3 regions of the Flavobacterium sp. PL11 genome follow, and region 3 is predicted to be linked to each of the others. Evidence: riboswitches for the same ligand, from Rfam matches in the RefSeq annotation. Region 3 holds a riboswitch; each other region holds the start of a gene.

What was found. A riboswitch is a leader RNA that binds a small molecule or an ion and turns the genes downstream of it on or off. The one in region 3 is predicted to bind S-adenosylmethionine.
Region 1: another riboswitch for S-adenosylmethionine. It lies ahead of thrA (bifunctional aspartate kinase/homoserine dehydrogenase I); the one in region 3 lies ahead of RCH18_RS10960 (Na+/H+ antiporter NhaC family protein).
Region 2: another riboswitch for S-adenosylmethionine. It lies ahead of RCH18_RS03785 (homocysteine S-methyltransferase family protein); the one in region 3 lies ahead of RCH18_RS10960 (Na+/H+ antiporter NhaC family protein).

Annotation. Positions count from the first base shown of each region.
Region 1 covers NZ_JAXCIA010000004.1:136,261-138,467, reverse strand. The annotation lists gene thrA (bifunctional aspartate kinase/homoserine dehydrogenase I) at 1-1,091, opposite strand, end outside; SAM riboswitch class I at 1,170-1,277, opposite strand; gene RCH18_RS03710 (hypothetical protein) at 1,508-1,714, opposite strand.
Region 2 covers NZ_JAXCIA010000004.1:153,239-155,445, reverse strand. The annotation lists gene RCH18_RS03785 (homocysteine S-methyltransferase family protein) at 1-911, opposite strand, end outside; SAM riboswitch class I at 1,185-1,290, opposite strand; gene RCH18_RS03780 (NAD(P)/FAD-dependent oxidoreductase) at 1,383-2,207, opposite strand, start outside.
Region 3 covers NZ_JAXCIA010000019.1:22,853-25,059, reverse strand. The annotation lists gene sucD (succinate--CoA ligase subunit alpha) at 1-353, shown strand, start outside; gene RCH18_RS10965 (hypothetical protein) at 497-919, shown strand; SAM-I-IV-variant riboswitch at 1,030-1,128, shown strand; gene RCH18_RS10960 (Na+/H+ antiporter NhaC family protein) at 1,184-2,207, shown strand, end outside.

The DNA.
Region 1 (2,207 bases), on a different contig from region 3:
GATACCACTATTGCCACTTTTTCTTCTTGTTTTATTTTACTTTCAATAATATTTAAAACTGTATTGATCCCTTCGCCATTTGCTAAAGATTTACCACCAAATTTCAGTATTTTCATTTGTTTTTTATTTTTGAAGACGACCTCTAATAAATTGTCTAATTGTTCGTATTCCATCAAAAAGGCATCGTGCCCATGTTGCGAGTCAATCTCACTATAGAATACATTATTTTTGAATTTTTTTATCTCGTTGTACGTTTCCTTATTCTCCTTTGCTGTGAAAAATAAATCAGAGTTGATTCCTACTATATAAATATTTGCTGCTACTTTAGCAATAAGTGACTCGAAAGACTCTTGATTCCGAGTAATATCAATCGTTTTCAAAAGTTGGTTCATCATTTTATACGCGGAGAGCTGAAACCTTTTTTCTAATTTTTCACCGTGATAATTCAACCAACTTTCTACTTGAAAAGTTTCTAGTTGTCTATTAATATCTCTGTTAAACTTTTCTTTAAAAGATTCTGGAGTTCGGTAGCACATCATGGCGTGAATGCGCGCATCTTCGATAGGTTTTTTAGAATTGTTCAAAATTTTCTCCTGCAAATAACAGTTGGCAATTAACCAATCTGTCGCTTTCCAATCGGTTGCTATAGGGATAAAATTTTGAGCTAACTTAGGATCTAAAGCCAAAATTTCCCAACCTATTCCCCCACCTACAGATCCGCCTATAAGTGCAAATAAATTATCAATCTTTAATACGCTGAGTCCTTCGAGAAAAATTCTAGCGATATCTCTAGCTATAAAATCTCTATAATTCTCGATAGTAGGTGAATTGAAACCATTTCCTGGCACATCAAAAGCGACAATCGTATATTTCCGAGTATCAATGGTTTTATCGATTCCTACAATATCATTCCACCATCCAGACTCGCCAATTACTTGTGAGTTTCCAGTTAATGCATGATTGATTAAAATTATAGGAGCCGTGTGTAATGGTGCACCAAAAACCTGATAACTTAAGTTTAGCGTAGCATAAAAAGCACCATTATGGGTGGTGAAATTTTCAAGGGTAATGTGTGTTGGTTTATTTTCCAATTTGCAAATCTTTTATAATTTTTGATTTGTGTGTGGAAATATTAGAAAGAAAGCTAGGAGTTACTAGACTAGTTCTTAGTGTTATCTTTCCACGGGAAGCGTGGTAGAATGCAGCACCTTCTTCGATAAATCGAAGGGTTGCTAAGGCTTCATCGGGTCTAATCCCTCTGCCTTTCTTTATAACATTTCAATACGTTTACGAACTTATTGATGCAAATTAAGCACTATTTTTTTTAACAACCAAATTTTTATGCGCAATCGAAATAGTTGTTCCAGCTTTTAATCAGAATGGAATAAAAATGAAAAATTGTTATTTTAACGAGAAATCTGAAGAAAATTTTCTCCGTCAATTCATTAAAATAACAATTTTAAAACTTCTTTTAGAAATTTCATCCACGAAAATAAATCGTGACCGTTTAAATAAATAACGCGTCATTTTCTTCAGAATACATTAGAAAAAGTAATGAGCTAGGCACTGTTTTTTGTGCTAACGCATTTTTTGAAATTTCGAATCTTGGATGAATCAATTTATTGGACTCAGCACGGATTCCTACTGTTCTACTTTTAGCAGCAAAAGTCTTTAAAAGCCCAAACGGCCTTAAGAAAAAATTAGTAACACTCATAACATTTGAATTTAGATTAATTATTTATTTTCTATTGTCTTATTTTTTAATAACATAATTTTTAAAAGCAAAAACCCTTTTAGATTTATATCCAAAAGGGTTTTAAGTTATATTATAAACTTACACTTTTGGAAATCAACGGTCATAAATATACAATGTAGTATTTAAGAGCGTCCTTGTTGCGACTGAGGTGTAACATGTTTTTTGTACCATAATTTTAATATTTATGCTTACCGTTTCGTTTAAAACGCATCTCAGCCATTTAATATTTAAAAAAAAGCTTCCTTTAATCTAAGGAAGCTTTAATCTTATAATTCGATTTTAAATTATGTATAAAGCAACCCTTAGGAAGTTTCCTGAGCGACTATAATCATACTGTAAAATGTTGAAATCATTTTCCTTTGATATTTTCTCAAAAGTGCAAAATATATTTCAATAAACCAAATAAATTCAGGAATATTTCTTATTAATATTGACTTTTTAGATTGTACTA
Region 2 (2,207 bases), on a different contig from region 3:
CCTATTATATTTACTAAGTTGTCGTCAAGATATTCCTTGATAAAGGCTTGCATTTGCTCTGGTGTTTCATCGTATTCTCCAAAAGCGTTTGGTAATCCTGCATTAGGATGCGCTGAAACATTAAATGAGGTATTATGGGACAAAGTTTGCAAATAGGGTTTTAATAAATCGGCACCAAGAGCACAATTAAAACCAACACTTAATAACGGAATATGTGAAATTGAAACTAAGAAAGCTTCCACCGTTTGCCCTGAAAGTGTTCTTCCTGATGCATCGGTAATAGTACCTGAAACCATTATTGGAATATCAATATTGCGTTCGTCTTTGACTTCTTCGATAGCAAAAAGTGCTGCTTTAGCATTCAAAGTATCAAAAATCGTTTCGACTAATAATAAATCGCAACCGCCATCCATTAATGCCTCTACTTGTTGTTTGTATGCCTTACGCAAATCATCAAAAGTTACGGCTCTATATCCTGGATCATTCACATCAGGTGACATACTTGCCGTTCTGTTTGTTGGGCCTACTGAACCCGCTACAAAACGAGGTTTGTCAAGATTTTTAGCTGTGAACTCATCGGCTACTTCACGAGCAATTTTTGCTGATTCATAGTTCATTTCATAAACGAATGCTTCCAGATGATAATCAGCCATGCCAATTGTGGTACTTGAGAAAGTATTGGTTTCTATAATATCTGCTCCTGCTTCAAAATAGGCAGCGTGAATTGCTTTTATAGCTTGTGGCTGTGTTAGTGACAACAGGTCATTATTCCCTTTAAGAGAATATGGAAAATCCTTGAAACGTTCTCCACGAAAATCTTCTTCGGAAAAATTGTAGCGTTGCAACATGGTTCCCATGGCACCATCTAAAACGAGAATTCTTTCTTTTATGGCTTTTTGAATATTTGACATATTTTTTTATTTCTATTCAATCTCGAAGCTTCAAGATTTACACTTTTGATTAATAATTACAAAAGTTCACTATAAAAGCTATTTAGCCCTGATGGAAGCGGCATCCTTTTTTATTTAATTCCTTTAGGGTTTTAAACCATGAAGGAATTAAATAAAAAAGATATAGCGTACAGCAGGAACAATACTGGCTGAAAAAGCACCAATAATTCGCTCTAAAAAGATATTAAAATGTTGTCAGGAAAAGTTTTTGAGAAATACTGTGGAAGTATTCTTGTGTTATCTATCCACGCATAGCGAGGTAGAATGTAGCACCTTCTTTATAAGATAAAGGGTTGCTAAGGTTTCATCGGGTCTTTCCCTCCGCCTTTCGTGATAACTTTCAATAAATATAGGAACGGTGCAAAGTAAATACAAAGCGCTAATACTTGCAAGTATTAGCGCTATATTTTTTAACTAGTTTGTTATAAGTTGTTAAACTATTGCTTTAACAACTGCTTTTGGCGCTTCTTTGCGTGTTCCGTCAAAGCCGTCTACACCACTAACGGTTGTATATTTTAAAACATACTTCTTACCAGGATTAATGATTTGGTAAGCTGCTTGACACATTAATGTAGCTTCGTGGAAACCACATAGTATTAATTTTAGCTTTCCAGGGTAGGTGTTTACATCACCGATGGCAAAAATTCCTGGAATATTGGTTTGATAATCTAATGCATTATTTACTTTAATCGCATTTTTTTCTATTTCTAATCCCCAATCACCAATAGGACCCAGTTTTGGCGTTAGTCCAAAAAGCGGAATGAAATAATCAGTCGCAATTGTTCTTTGAGCACCATTTTCGTCAAGTACAACTGATTCAATATGTTCCGCTCCATTAATACCAATTACTTCTGCCGGAGTAATTAATCTAATTTTTCCAGCATTTTTTAATTCTTGTACTTTATCAACAGAATCTAATGCACCTCTAAATTCATTTCTTCTGTGAACCAAAGTTACTTCGGAAGCGATGTTAGAAAGGAAAATACTCCAGTCCAAAGCTGAATCTCCACCTCCTGCGATGACTACCTTTTTATCTCTAAATTTTTCAGGATTTTTAATAAAGTATTTAATTCCTTTATCTTCATAGAAATTAATTCCATCAATTAAAGGTTTTCTAGGTTCAAAACTTCCTAGTCCACCCGCAATTGCAATAACTGAAGCATGAAATTGTTTTCCTTTATTTGAAGTAACTATAAAGCTACCATCTTCTTGTTTATCGATAGTTTCAGCACGTTCTCCTAATGTAAATCCTGGTTC
Region 3 (2,207 bases):
CAGCTATTGGTATTGGTGGCGATCCAATCATTGGAACAACTACTAAAGAAGCTGTTGAATTATTGATGAATGACCCTGAAACAGAGTGTATAGTTATGATCGGTGAAATAGGTGGGCAATTAGAAGCCGATGCTGCACATTGGATAAAAGCTGACGGAAACCGTAAGCCAGTTGTAGGTTTTATTGCAGGTGTTACCGCGCCTCCAGGACGTACAATGGGTCACGCAGGTGCAATTGTAGGTGGATCTGACGATACTGCTGAAGCTAAAAAACAAATCATGAGAGAATGTGGAATCCATGTTGTAGATTCTCCAGCTGAAATTGGTAAGAAAGTAAAAGAAGTATTGGGTTAAACCAAAATAGAGTAATTGAAAAAATACCTCGCGCTCTTGTGGGGTATTTTTATTAAAATACATTGTTAGATTATTCTTTCGAATAGTAAATAATTAATAAAACACTTTAAGCCTGTGCGCTTTTGTGATAAAATATAAAAAATATGTATAAGGAATTAAAAAAATTTAAAGTATCTAATCAGTTTTCATTTTCAACTGAAGACAGTTTAGCTGAAGTTTGTAACGCTTCTGAAGGATCAGGAGTATTTCTAGTTTATGCTGTTAGAGAGGAGAAGGAGTTAATCATGGTAGGTTCAACTGGCACGATTCAAAATGATGGAACTTTAAAAATTAAAAATGGTGGCTTGAAAGATAAAATTGTTGAAGGACATCAGTTTGCTAAAACAGCTAGAAAATTTTCGTGGCCAGCACAAATGAAAATTGAAGATATTTCTACTCTTGAGGTGGTGTGGTATGAAACTTTTAATGATCAAACTAAAGTAATTCCAACATTTATTGAAGGTCAAGTTTTACAAAATTTCTTAGATGAAAACGGTAGATTACCAAAATGGAACGTAGCATTTTAAATTATATTTACCTAAATTTAATACTTAAAAGGCTTTACTTTAGTAAAGCCTTTTTTTATGATATAAAGCGAAATTTTAAATTGTTTTACTGAAAAAAACATTACTTTTGTCGCCGTTATCACGAATCTCTTTGATGGAGATAGCAACCTGCAACAACAAGCAAGGTGCTAAAACGATAAGCCAAATCCTTTGGAAAAAATGTTGTTTTTATTCCTGTTTTGCTTTTTTGTTATTTGTGGTACTAAATTAATTTAGAAATTGATTATGACAACTAATGCAAAAAATAATGGTAATCCATTTGCTTTAATTCCATTACTTATTTTTATTGCCACTTTCTTAGGAATAGGTATTTGGCTCGATGATTTTTATGCCCTTCCTTCACCAATTGCCGTTTTAGTGGGTATCATTACTGCCTTTATACTTTTTAAATTTCCTATGGAGGAAAAAGTTAGCCTTTTGATAGCAGGTTGTGGAGAAAGTAAAATCATTACAATGTGTCTTATTTATTTACTAGCGGGAGCTTTTGCAGTAGTTAGTAAAGCTACTGGCGGGGTAGATGCTGTTGTTAGTCTAGGAATAAATAATATAGATGTAGCTTATTTTCCTCTAGGTATATTTTTAATTGCTGCATTTCTTTCTACAGCCACAGGTACTTCAGTGGGAGCAATAGTCGCTATTGGACCTATAGCCGTAAGTTTATCCGAAAGGAGTGGCCTTTCTTTACCTTTAATTTCTGGTGCGTTGTTAGGAGGATCTATGTTAGGCGATAATCTATCGATGATTTCCGATACGACAATTGCAGCCACGCAATCATTAGGCTGTAAATTAAAAGATAAATTCAAGATCAATTTGTTTATTGCATTGCCTGCTTCATTAATTACAATTATGGTGTTTTTTTATTTAGGCCTAAACTCTGAAATTGTAACGGTTGCTATTCCCACAACTTCTTTCAATTGGATTACTATAATTCCATATATATTAGTGATTGTATTAGCGGTGTCTGGCGTTAATGTTTTTTCAACTTTAATAATTGGAACTTTATTTGCAGGATTTATCGGGTTTTATCAAAATAATTTTAGTCTTTTGGAATTTACGCAAAAAATTTATGAAGGTTTTACCAGTATGACCGATATTTTTCTACTTTCTATGCTTACGGGCGGATTGGCTGCTATGGTTGATAAAGCTGGCGGGATTGATTATGTTTTAAATCAGATAAAAAAACGGATTAAAACTAAGAAATCTGCCCAAATGGGTATAGGTGCATTAGTTGGTTTAACTAATCTAGCAA